DNA from 3 places in the Lactobacillus sp. XV31L genome. Region 3 is predicted to be linked to each of the others. Evidence: predicted binding sites of a transcription regulator. Region 3 holds the regulator's gene; each other region holds the start of a gene.
What was found. Region 3 encodes Rex, which represses fermentation and respiration genes when NADH is low (regulators of the CRP and FNR family bind a similar motif). Its sites were predicted from a motif close to TTGTGAANTANTTCACAA; they were not measured.

Region 1 (4,497 bases), on a different contig from region 3:
ATGAGCGATGACCTGCCGCCCCTCTGTTTCAAAAAACAAGATATCATTTAGATTTACGTAATATGTCATGTCGTCCTTGTAACACTCGAGCTGGTCGGGCCGCACGCTCAATTCTTGCAGCTGCCGATAAATCTGCTCAACTTCCGTCGTCAATTCTTTAGCGTGAATTGTCACCTGCTCCTCATCTAGATCGGGGTCAAGATCAATTTTAACTTTCAAGATTCTCACCTACCTTTCAACTGATTGTTTTTATTAAACGCCTATTTTTTCCTAAAAGCTAGAGCATTTTTTTAAGTGGTCATTTTTAGCGTCCAAGCGGTCATTCATAATGCTGGAAAAGCAAGGTCATCAAATTAGGACAAACAAAAAGCAGATCATATGATCTGCTTTTATATTTTATATTTTGCTTAATTAATCTTCTTCAAGGCATCCTCAACCGCAGCTTTTAAACTGCGTGTGGTATTTGATGCACCCGAAACGGCATCAACATCAACACTGTTTGCTTCAACCATTTTCTGAGGCAGCACTTTGATTGCCCTTTGGCCATAGTCTTCAGACTCTGCTTGCTTTAAAACTTCAATCTGCTTCAAGTTCTTTTGCTTATCTGCCGTTACTCTGACCACAATCTCATCGCCCATGCCTTGGTTAGACTTGCCAATGTACTGGTCTGGACCTGTTTGATAGTCGGCCTTCTTAATGTCAGAGGCAAGGACATGACGTGACGCTGGCTTAGAAGCAGCTACCTCTAAGTAGTCTGCATCATCTTTAGGCTGAGCCGCATTTTGCCCTACGATTTTACCAAAGATTAGGCAGTCGGCCAAGTCCGAGCCGCCTTGATACAAGTTTGCCATGTTGCTACCAAGCTCGCCGGCACCATACAAGTGTGGAATTGGTTTCCGGTCTGGGTTAAGAATTTCAGCGTGGGCATTTCTTCTTGGACCAGCTTCGGACCAACCAATTGTCTGCACCAACGGAATGGCATAATATGGGCCACTTTCAGAAAATTCACTCAGGGTTTCTGGTGCACGGTGGAAGGCATAATCATGCTTTTGGTCGGCAAAGAAGTTGAATTCATCAATGGTACCCTGCAATTTTTCTGTTGTGACGTCAATCTTTTCTGCTAGCTCACTGACAGAAGCAGCCTTGACCACAGAGTTGAGTGCCTTATTATCAGGGAAGGTGTCAATTTGACTGATCTCGTCATACTTCTTTTGGTCAAAGATAAGATATGGCTTAATTGGGTTAAGCGGTTTATACCACGAACCATGATTTTCAACATAACCTTCCCGAGCTGGCTGGTCTTCTTTGAAGTAACGCGTACCATCATCACCAACAGTAAAGATGCTGCCAGTATTAAAGACCGGATTGCCCATATAAAACGGGGCACGCTTCATGTCTGGCTCATAGAAGGCAAAACTCTGCTGAAAGCCACCAGAAGCATACATCGACATGTGCCACATATCAGCTCCAGCTTCATGAGCTAAGTCAATGCCCTTACCCTTATTTGTACAGCGAACCAACCGGTACCAACTTGTGTGAGCCAATATAGTCCTGAATCATTTGTTGATTATTTTCAAGTCCGCCTGTTGCTAGCACCACGCCGTTCTTAGCAAAAATATTCAACAAGGTGTGGTCACGTTCAATTTGAGCACCAACTACCTTACGGTTAGGTGCTTGCAACAAGTGGACAACTGGTGAAGAATACCAAACATCAATTTGATCGCTGCGATCAAGCACATTTTGCCTTAAAGTATTCCATAAGGCAGCGTCAAAAATGCCTGGTTTTAACGTAATCATATCGTAGCTTTTAGCTCCTGGCAGATTGGAATGATCTGCAATTACTGCATCATCAGGCAGACCTAAAATTGTTTTATAGCTAAATGGTTGACTAACTCCCAAATACTTTTTAAAGTATTCTTTCATATGCGCTATGCCATGAACAACAACATCTTCAACTTCTGGATCAATTTCAAAATGTTGTGCTAAATGTTCATAGTACTGTCGGTAGTCGGATTCACTGCTGCTATAACCTACCAATTCCCCTGCATACCTAGTATTGCCGCCTTCATGTCCTTCGGGGGGCAGAATCGACGATTAATACTTTGGCACCATTGTCAGCAGCAAAGCGGGCAGCCGTAGCACCGGCCCCACCAAAGCCAAGGACAATGACATCATAGCTTGCATCATAATTTGTATTTTTGTTTACGATCATTGCATGTATCTCCTTATATTTAGCAAAATTATAACTACCGTACTTTTATATGTTAATTTTATCACATAAGCGCTTACATTAGAATTATATACAGAGAATATTTTTAAATACAGCTTCTTTGCATGCAAAAAGTCGTCCACCTTTTTCGGTAAGCGACTTTACTTAGTTAATTACTCGAGGCCAACTTGATGGAAAATTTCATCAACATGACGCAAGTGATAATGGTAATCAAAGGCATCGGCGACATCATCTTCGGACAAGTAATTCATGATTGTGCTGTCTTCAACCAACTTTCTAAAAGAAGTCCCTTCATCCCATGCCTTAGCCGTTAATTTTTGGATCATATCATAGGCTTCCTCGCGGCTCAAACATGCTTCATCAATCAGCTTAAGCAGCACGCGCTGTGAATAAATTAGACCATATGTCTTGTCCATATTCTTGCGCATGGTTTCAGGGAAAACATCCAGATTAGCCAAGATGCGGTCAATGCGCGCAAGCATGTAATCGATGCCAACGGTGGCATCAGGCAAAACAATTCGTTCTGCACTGGAATGAGAAATATCTCGCTCGTGCCACAGAGTAACATCTTCATAAGCCGTAACAATGTGACCACGCATAATGCGAGCCATACCGCATAAATTCTCGCAGCCGATTGGATTGCGCTTATGTGGCATTGCAGATGAGCCCTTTTGGCCAGAGCGAAAATGTTCTTCTACCTCGTGAATTTCTGAGCGCTGCAAGTTGCGAATCTCTGTTGCCCAATTTTCAATACTTGTCGCAATTAGCGCCAAAGTAGCGATATATTCTGCGTGCAGATCTCGCGGTAAGACTTGACTGGTAATCGGCTGCTTGGTTAAGCCCAACTGTTTCAATACAATAGTCTCAACTTCTGGTGGGACATTAGCAAAGGTGCCAACGGCTCCAGAGATTTTCCCTGATTCAACGCCGCGCGCTGCATGTTCAAAACGGTCAATATCACGACTTATCTCCGCATACCAGCGGGCCAGCTTTAGACCAAAAGTGGTTGGCTCAGCTTGAACGCCATGAGTGCGGCCCATTTCGAGCGTGTTTTTGTACTTAAGAGCTTGGGCAGCAATCGTTTTCTTCAACTGGCGCAAGTCTTGCCTAATAATGGCATCGGCTTGTTTGAGCAGATAACCCTGAGCCGTATCAACCACATCAGTTGAAGTAAGGCCAAAGTGGACCCATTTTTTCTCTGGACCCAAGCTCTCAGAAATCGTTCGGGTAAAGGCAACGACGTCATGGTGCGTTTCTTCTTCCAGTTCAGCAACACGGGCAGCCGTAAAACTGGCGTTGTGGGCAATTTTAGCAGCGTCTTCTTGGGGTATCTCGCCTAGCTCGCTCCATGCATTAACCGCTGCAACTTCTACTTTCAGCCAAGCGGCATACTTATTTTCATCTGTCCAGACCTGGCCCATTTCAGGACGCGTGTATCGCTCTAGCATTGTCTACATCTCCCATGGATTTTGCAAAACAATTGTTTGCTCACGATCCGGACCAATTGATACCGTTACAAGCGGCACACCAACTATGTCTGAGATGCGCTGCAAGAATTTTTGCGCATTCTCTGGCAAATCTGACCATGACTTAGCCCCGGTAATGTCTTCTTTCCAAGCGGGCAACTCTTCATAAACTGGCTTGCACCGATTTAACTCCTTCAAGCTGGCTGGATAATAGTCAATCTTCTGACCATCCAACTCGTATGCCGTGGCAATTTTGACCGTTTCAAAACCACTAAAAATGTCAAGCAAGTTAAGGCTTAATGCGTTAATACCAGCAACCCGCTTGGCATGCCGCAAAGCAACAGCATCAAACCACCCCACCCGGCGCGGACGACCAGTAACTGTACCATATTCATGGGCGGTTTCACGAATACGGTCACCTGTATCATTAAGTAATTCAGTTGGAAAAGGACCTGCACCAACACGAGTTGTATATGCTTTGCAGACACCAATCACGGTATGCAGCTGGTTGGCACCGATGCCAATGCCGCTGGCAATTCCACCAGAAATTGTGTTTGATGACGTCACAAAGGGATAGGTCCCCTCATCAATATCCAGCATAATGCCTTGTGCCCCTTCAAAGAGGACATGCTCATCATGATCTAGAGCCGTACTAACAAGTAGCGAAGTGTCGGTCACGTACTGCTTCAACTTTTGACCATATTCATAGTACTTGGCAAAGATATCATCAAAGTTAAGTGCAGCCTTTCCATACACCTTGGTGAACAATTCATTCTTTTCTTCAAGATTAGCACGCAACTT
Region 2 (4,497 bases), on a different contig from region 3:
TCCAGGTCCACCAATTAGTAGGATGAAGAGGTTGGTCCGGGCAGTTAACCAAATGCCAAGAGCTGAAGCCAGGAGCAGGAGACCAAGCATCAGGTTCATGACTAGGGCTGGAGACAAGTTGCGCTTACCGATTAAATTGTGTTCTTCTTGGAAGTTTTTGCTTTTGGCCAAGCGGTAATCTTGCACATTATTAAAGCCAGTAACAAAGAGGGCAATCGCACTTTGGGCAATCAAGTAAATTAGCGAATTTTGCCAGTTAAAGGTATGAAAATAAAAATAGGCAAATAGCACCCCAAATAAATACGGCATCAGACTAGCTAACTTAGCATTGAGTCGCACTAATTCTAAGAAATCAGTCATTGTTAACCGATTATATTTCTTTTTGGCTTCCATTATATTTCCTCTTTTCATTGATCAAACAAAGTAGGTTGAAGCTATTTTGCAGTCGTTAGCTTTGCCAGCTTGTAGCCACTATCTGAAAATAATTTAAACTTATTTTTCAAACCAGAGGTAAGATAAACTTTTTTATCATTAGTGATAAAGATTGCTTCTGTACCAGGCTTGTTCTCAACATACCGGTAGCCTTTGTCTAGACCACGGTTGAAAACGGCTGTAGAAATGCCGTCTCCAGTAGTTGAAAGCCTGGCAATGATTGTGACGCTTAATAAGTTGTTTTGGCAGGGATAACCAGTCTTGGGATCCATTAAGTGACTGTACACCTTGTTGCCAACTTTTAGGTAACGCTCGTAGATGCCAGATGTAACTGCAGTGGCATTGCGCTCGGGAAGTTCTCCAATTGCGGTGCCGCGACCTGCCTTGGGATCCTGGATGCCAACTGACCAGTCTCCCTTGTTGGTTGGCGAAACACCCAGTACATAAACGTTGCCACCTAAGTCAATGATTGCATTGGCTACGCCATGGGCTTTAAGCACCTTCATAATTTCATCAGAGATAAACCCCTTGGCCATACCCCCAAGGTCAAGCATCATGCCCCGCTTTTTAAGAAAGACCGTTTGCTTGTGCTTGTTAAAGACTACATTATGGTAATTAACTAGGGGTAAGCGCTTCTTAATAGTGCTGTCTTTAGGCTTGTGGGCATCAGGAAAGCCAATGCGCCACAGGCTGGTGATAGGCCCAATGGTTAAGTCAAATGTGCCAGCGGAAATCTTGCTATAGTAGTGGGCATCTTTGCACATGCGGTAGATGGTGGGGCTAACCTTAACCGGGTGAACTCCGGCATACTTGTTGATCTTATCAATTTCACTGCCCTTTTGGTTGACTGTGGTTTCGTGGGCAAGCACTTTGAGTCGGTTAAAGCCAGCTTCAAGTGCGGACTTCTTGTGCTTGTTATAAATCTTGATCGTGCAGACTGTTCCCATCATGAACCTGGTATCTGAAGTTGGCGTTGTGGTGAGTTCGGTCTTGGGTCTTGCAGAGTGCTGACTTTGAATGGAACAAGCTGCAAGGGCTAGTTCTGCTAATAGCAGTTCAATTAGTAACAAGGGCTTATGAATTCGCTTAATCATGCTAAATCTCCTAATAAAAAAGGAGCGGCGATTATGTCACTCTTTTTTTGGTTACTTATTGTTATTTTTATTCTTGATATACAATATTGTCAACCTTAATGGTTGAAGTGTCACCCTTTTGAGCAGCATTGATTAGTTGTTCTGCATAAGCAATAAATGAGTGGGAGGATTCAGTGGCACCTGAGACTACCTGGACCTTTTCCATGTTGCCATTAGACTTGAGGAATTCTTTTTCTAGTTTTGGAATGTATTCCTTAGGACCGGTCTTGGTAATCTTCTTCATTTGTTTTTCGTAGCCAGCGTTCTTAGTCTTGGAAACGCCCTTCTTGTTTACTTGGTCGTACTTAAAGTCGCTAATCTTGCCATTTTTGACTACCATTGTGTAAGTTTGCCGGTAGCCGTGACTGTAATTTTGTTCTTCCAGCTTGTATGTGCCGTCCTTCATCTTCTTGTCATTATTGATATGAATAGTTGACGTGTCACCTTTTTGGGCAGCTTGAGTTAACTGGTTGACATAGTTTTTCATTGTCATACTTGAACTAGTAGCACCAGAAACAACTTGAATGGCACTTGCGTTGGCACCATTTGCAGCAAAAGACTTTTGCAATGCAGGAATGTATTCTTTTGGTCCAATTTTTTCTTTAGAATACTTCTTCATCTGTGATTCGTACTTGGCGTCTTTAGCCTTGGACTTACCGTCTTTATTGACGTAGTCATAACTTGTGTTAGTCACCTTGCCATTCTTGACAGTCATTGCCATCTTAACCCGGTAACCATTAAAATAGTTGTCTTCTGCGAGCTTGTAAGTGCCATCTTGCAACTTGGCACCTGCAACTTGCTTGCCAGTCTTTTTCTTAGTCACCGTGCTTACCTTGGACTTGGAAGAACTGCTTGAAGAGTTCTTGCTAGCAGTTGTGGAGCATGCACTGAGCAATAAAGCAGAAAGAGCAAGCATACCGGCATGGTAAATAAATTTGTTATTTTTCATAATGTCACTATCTCCTTGATTAATAGAATTAACAGCAAAACAATTGTGTAAACATTCACTTAATTAGATTATAAAATACCTGTAAGCTTTATGCAACAGCTAGGGTCAAATTGATAATCCTTTTATTAATAGCATAGAAAGCGAATTACAGGACGAACATCTTATCATATTGTGAAAGTTGCTACTTTACCATGTGTCAAAAATCTAGTATAATGTACGTTATAGAAAGCGATTATTATTGAAAGGGTGTTAAAAAGTGGCTGAAACAAATATTGTCGTGATTGGCGGAGGCTTTGCGGGGCTCTATACTACCAAGCATCTCGCTAAAAAACTAAAAAGGCGTAAGGATATCAAGATTACGCTCATTGACAAGGAACCCTACATGACGATGGTAACGCTGCTGCACGAGGTGGCAGTTGACAGAACGGAACCCAAGACTTTGCAATTTGACTTGCAGCGCTTGTTTTCACGGCGGAAAAATGTTGATGTTGTGACTGATAACGTGACTAAGATTGATCAAACTGCCAAGCAGGTCGTAGGCGACAATGGCGTTTACCCTTATGACTATGTTGTGTTAGCAATCGGTTCACAACCCAATGACTTTGGCACGCCAGGCGTTAAAGAGTATGGCTATACCCTGGCTAGCATGGATGATGCTACTAAGCTGCGCGACCATATTGATGAAATGGTCCGTCTTGGAGCAAAAGAACGCGACCCTGAAAAACGAGCCCAATATCTCACCTTTACAATCGTTGGTACCGGCTTTTCCGGAACGGAGACGGCTGGTGAATTGAATGCCTGGCGTCAAACACTTGCCCAAAAATACCACATTGAAAAAGACGAAATGAAAGTCACAATGATGGAAATGGCGCCAACCGTCATGAATATGCTTGACCGACCTAATGCTGACAAGGCTAAAGAATACCTTATCAAACATGGCGTTGATATCAGAACTAATACGGGTGTGGTTGGCGTTCATGAGGACCACATCGATATTAAGGGAGGAACTTCATTTCCAACCAGGACCTTAATCTGGACTGCAGGCGTGAAGGCTAATGATGCCGCTAAGGACTTTGGCTTTGAGACTGCCCGTGCCGGTCGGATCGTGGTTAATGAATATTCACAAATCCCGACTGATCCTCATGTTTATGTCATTGGTGACGTTGCTATGTATGATGCAGACGGCACTGGTCGCGGTGAACCACAAATAGTGCAGTGTGCAGAAGCTGCGGGCAAGTGTGCAATGAAGAACATCCTCAGCCAGATTGATGGTGGGGAACCAGTGAAGTTCAGTGCCAGTTATGCCGGCTTCATGATCTCGCTTGGGCCTAAATGGGGCGTGGCCTCCTTAGCCAATATTTTCCACCTTAGTGGGTTCTTTGCCGTCTTGATCAAAGATCTGGTTGACATGATCTATTTCATGGAAATTTATTCAGGTTACTACCTCTTCCAATTTGTTATGGACAAGTGGTTCCGGACTAAGAGACAGACGATGTGGCGCGGCAACCTTAACCGTTACGGCAATGTCTTATGGACAGTTCCATTGCGTATTTATTTGGGCATGATGTGGTTAATTGACTGCTGGTATAAGGTCCAGGGCAGTGGTTCCTGGTTTACCAACAAATTGCAGCTGCACTTCCCTTGGTTAGTGCAAGCTGCTACTAGCGGAGCTTCGCAAAAAGCCGCTGCAACAACTGCTGCCACCGGCAAGGCAGCAACTAGCGCTGCACCGACAATCTTTTCTTTGAACTATGACTTTGGTCACTCACCGATGCCGGTATTTGATAAAATGCCAAGCTGGGTGCAGGCAATCACAAAAGTTTTAATCCCTAATAAAGAAGCAGCGCTGGCTGCTCAAAAGGTGATGACTTGTATGGAGATAGCTATAGGCATCTTGCTAGTGCTGGGGTTGTGCACCTGGCTAGCAGGGGGCTTGAGTGCCGTGCTGGTAGCCACTTTCTGCCTGTCTGGGATGAATTACTG
Region 3 (4,497 bases):
AGCAACAACTGCTTCAGTTGTCAACAAGAGGGCAGCAATTGAGGCAGCATTTTGCAAAGCAGTCCGCGTAACCTTGGTCGGGTCGATAATACCAGCCTTAACCATGTTCTCCCACTTGCCGTTAGCTGCGTTGTAGCCGACTTCGTTGTCTTGGCCTTCCAGCTTGTTCAAGATAACTGAGCCATCTTCACCAGCATTTTCAGCAATTTGGCGAACTGGAGCAGTCAAGGCATGGAGAACAATGTTGATACCTGTTTGTTCATCGCTATTGTCACCTTTGAGGTTCTTAACAACGTCCATTACATTGATCAAAGCAGTACCACCACCGGCAACATAGCCTTCATCAACGGCAGCCCGAGTTGAATTCAAAGCGTCTTCAATCCGGTAACGGCGTTCCTTAAGTTCAGTTTCAGTAGCGGCACCAACGTGGATAACTGCTACGCCACCAGTTAACTTGGCCAGGCGTTCTTGCAGCTTCTTCTTGTCAAAGTCTGAAGTGGTTTCTTCAATCTGCTTTCTGATTGAATCTTCACGATCTTTGATTGCTTCATCAGAACCAGCACCATCAACAATAGTTGTGGAGTCCTTGGTAATGGTGATACGACGTGCTTGACCTAATTGATCAATCTTGGTGTCCTTAAGTTCAAGACCTAAGTCTTCCGTAATAACTGTACCACCAGTCAAAGCAGCAATATCTTGCAATTGTTCCTTGCGCCGGTCGCCAAAGCCTGGAGCCTTAACAGCAACAACGTTAAAGGTTCCACGGATCTTGTTCAATACCAGAGTTGGCAGAGCTTCGCCCGAAACATCGTCAGCAATAATAAGTAATGACTTGCCTTGTTGAACAATTTCTTGCAAGAGTGGCAAAATGTCTTGAATGTTGGAAATCTTCTTGTCAGTGATTAAAACGTAAGGATTATCCAAGTCTGCTTCCATTTTGTCGTTGTCAGTTACCATGTATTGTGACAGGTAACCGCGATCAAACTGCATCCCTTCAACTACAGACAGTTCAGTTTCGATTCCACGGGAATCTTCAATTGTAATCACACCGTCGTTGCCCACCTTCTCCATTGCGTCAGCAATCAAGTCGCCAACTTCTTTGGAAGCTGAAGAAACAGAAGCAACTTGGGCAATTTGATCCTTGGATGAAACCGTGTGGCTAATCTTGTGCAATTCATCCGTCACGGCTTTAGTGGCCTTCTCAATTCCGCGGCGAACGCCCACTGGGTTGGCACCGGCAGTAACATTCTTCATGCCTTCACGGATAATTGCTTGGGTTAATACAACTGCAGTCGTAGTCCCGTCACCGGCAATATCATTGGTCTTTTGTGCAGCTTCGGCAACCAACTTGGCGCCCATGTTCTCGTAGTGGTCCTTAAGTTCAATTGCCTTAGCAATAGTCACACCATCGTTAGTGATGTCTGGATTGCCGTAAGATTGCTCCAAAACAACGTTTCTGCCCTTAGGACCAATTGTGGCCTTAACAGTGTCAGCTAACTTATCAACACCCTTTAATAAAGAACGTCTTGCTTTCTCTGAAAATTTAATATCTTTTGCCATTTTATCTGCTCCCTAATTACTTAACGATTGCTAGAATGTCTTTTTCATGAAGGACTAAGTACTTCTCACCATCATACTTAACGTCAGTGCCAGAGTACTTATCGTAAAGAACAACGTCACCCTTCTTCACAGTCATTGGGATCTTGTTGCCATTTTCAGCATAAGTTCCTTCACCAACAGCGATAATTTCGCCCTCGGTTGGTTTTTGTTTAGCATTAGAAGCAAGGACGATTCCGCCTACGGTCTTTTCTTCTTCATCTTTAACTTTAACGATCACGCGATCACCTATTGGTTGTAACACGTTTGTCCCTCCTAATTATTGAAATATTTTTTTGTCAACTGTTAGCACTCATATTTGCCAAGTGCTAACTTACAATTAAGATAATAACCCCTTTGCGCTAAAAATGCAAGAAAAAATTAGCACTTTTTTAGTTAAAGTGCTAATTTGCTTTTTTCTTAATATTGGCGGTTTTTTAAAAGGTCTTGCTATTTGCTTTTGTCACTGTCAAGAAAGTAGATCAGAGTTTGGAGCTCGGTGGCCAGGTCAACATTTTGAATCCGCACGCCAGTCGGCGCTGAAAGTCTAATCGGCGTGAAGTTCATAATTCCCCTAATGCCAGACTCAATCATTTCATCAGCAGTGCTCTGGGCAGTGTCAGCCGGGACGGTGAGGATGGCAATTGAAATCTGTTGGTCACTCAGCTGGGTCTTGAGCTCGCTCATCTCATAAACGGGAACGCCGCTCAGAATTTTACCCGTAATTTTAGGATCTATATCAAAAGCACAGGAAATGCGAATATTGTTGCTACGCTTAAAATTGTAGTTAAGCAGGGCATGACCTAAGTTGCCCACACCTACCAGAGCCACATTGGTCAAAGTATCCTGGTTCAGAATCTTTTTAAAAAAGGAAAGCAAACTCTTTACATCATAACCATACCCACGCTTGCCTAAAGCACCAAAGTATGAGAAGTCGCGCCGAATCGAAGCACTATCAACCTGAACTGCCTCTGATAATTCAGTTGAAGAAACTTTTTCTTTGCCCGCTTCATTCAAGATGATCAGATAACGGTAATAAAGTGGTAACCGTTTGGCCGTTGCCGTGGGTATTTTTATTTTTTCCATTTTTTAAAGAGCCTCCAAATTTGTTCTTGTGATTTGTTCATCAATCAGTATTATTCTACCTACATTTTAGCAAGATATGCAAATATTTTTTTCACAATCTATCAAATTTTATCATAATGTTATGGTCTTGTATAATTGACTTTATTATTGTAACCCAGTAAGGATGCCTGACTTAATATAGGAAAACAACAAACCAGCGAGCAGGCTGGGAATCTATTCCAGCTTTTCCCTTTCGTATGCTAAAATGGTCACTAGGTGAAAAAATATGATAATTGCACAAGGACACGACTTAGAAAAACAATTTGGGGCTAACACACTCTTTAGTCACGTCAATTTTTCAATTGCAGCAAACGCACGCATTGGATTAGTAGGACCAAACGGGGTAGGCAAGACTACCCTGCTCAAAATTATGACTGGCGAAGAAGAGGCCACGCACGGAGAATTTACTGTTAACAAGGATACCGCTGTTGGCTACATTGCCCAGGAAAATGGCTTAAACGAAGAGAACAGTATTTGGGATGAAATGGAGAGTGTTTTTGCTCCTATCATCAACATGGGGAAAAAGCTGGCCCAGATGCAGCAGTCAATTGCAGACCATCCCGAAGACCGGGCCTTGCTCAAGCAATACGACCAAATGCAGTTCAGCTTCGAAGAAGAAGGCGGTTATACTTATCAGGCTGATATCAAGAGTATTTTGAATGGCTTTAACTTTCCTTCAAGCACGTGGACCAAGATTATTGGCAGCCTTTCAGGCGGTGAAAAAACTCGCCTGGCCTTTGTCAAACTCTTATTGCGCAAGCCACCCCTGCTCTTGCTTGATGAACCAACCAACTACTTGGACATGGACACGCTGGACTGGCTAGAAAACTTCCTTAAAAGTTATACAGGTGCCATCTTGGTAGTATCACACGACCAGTACTTTTTGGACCACCTGGCCACGCAGATTTTCGAATTGCAGTTTGGTCACTTGACTGCCTTTAAGGGCAACTACTCTGACTACGTAAAAGAGCGCGAATTGCGCGACCGCCAACAGGAAGAAGCCTTCGAAAAGCAGCAAGAAAAAATTAAAAAAGATGAAGAATTCATCCAGAAAAATATCGTCCGGGCCACAACAACTAAACGGGCCCAAAGTCGGCGCAAGCAACTGGAAAAAATTGAGCGAATTACGCCACCCAAACATAAAAACAAGGTGCGGATCAATTTTGCAAGTGAACGACCGTCAGGCAAGGAGGTACTGATCCTGCATGACTTGACCATCGGCTACCCTAACAAGACGATGGTGCAAGATATTTCTTTGCAGGTCAACAAGGGCGACCGGGTTGCCGTTATCGGTGCCAACGGCATTGGGAAGTCAACCCTGCTTAAAACTATTATGAAAAAGCTAACTCCTAAAGGTGGATCCATTAAGTATGGTGCCTCTTTGGATATCGGCTACTACGACCAGGAGCTTCAGCTATTGCAACCTGGTAAAACCGTATTAGACACGATTTGGGACCGCCACAAAATGATGCCCGAAAAAGATGTGCGGTCAATTTTGGCTAGTTTCCTGTTTACGGCCAAGGACATTGACAAGACTGTCGGACAACTATCTGGGGGCCAAAAGGCTCGGTTGACACTGATCGTTTTAGCGCTGGAACACAACAACTTTTTATTGATGGACGAGCCCACCAACCACTTAGACCTTGAAGCCAAAGAGGTCTTAGAGCAGGCACTGCAGAAGTTTGACGGCACCCTGCTCTTTGTCTCTCATGACCGCTACTTTATCGACCAATTAGCCAACAAGATTGTCGAAGTTAAAGATGGATCTGCCCAAGT

Region 1: a site for Rex is predicted at 2,262-2,279, ahead of AC2JF7_RS00860 (FAD-binding protein). Genes of this name have one in related genera too.
Region 2: a site for Rex is predicted at 2,558-2,575, ahead of pplA (extracellular electron transfer flavoprotein PplA). Genes of this name have one in related genera too.

The regions. Positions count from the first base shown of each region.
Region 1 covers NZ_JBWXGC010000001.1:183,770-188,266, forward strand. The annotation lists gene AC2JF7_RS00845 (LytTR family DNA-binding domain-containing protein) at 1-219, opposite strand, end outside; gene AC2JF7_RS00850 (FMN-binding protein) at 408-1,520, opposite strand; gene AC2JF7_RS00855 (FAD-binding protein) at 1,501-2,037, opposite strand; gene AC2JF7_RS00860 (FAD-binding protein) at 2,066-2,212, opposite strand; gene purB (adenylosuccinate lyase) at 2,383-3,678, opposite strand; gene AC2JF7_RS00870 (adenylosuccinate synthase) at 3,682-4,497, opposite strand, start outside.
Region 2 covers NZ_JBWXGC010000007.1:21,408-25,904, reverse strand. The annotation lists gene AC2JF7_RS05850 (UbiA family prenyltransferase) at 1-411, opposite strand, end outside; gene AC2JF7_RS05845 (FAD:protein FMN transferase) at 435-1,526, opposite strand; gene pplA (extracellular electron transfer flavoprotein PplA) at 1,594-2,514, opposite strand; gene AC2JF7_RS05835 (FAD-dependent oxidoreductase) at 2,771-4,497, shown strand, end outside.
Region 3 covers NZ_JBWXGC010000009.1:13,785-18,281, forward strand. The annotation lists gene groL (chaperonin GroEL) at 1-1,560, opposite strand, end outside; gene groES (co-chaperone GroES) at 1,577-1,861, opposite strand; gene AC2JF7_RS06865 (redox-sensing transcriptional repressor Rex) at 2,047-2,682, opposite strand; gene AC2JF7_RS06870 (ABC-F family ATP-binding cassette domain-containing protein) at 2,948-4,497, shown strand, end outside.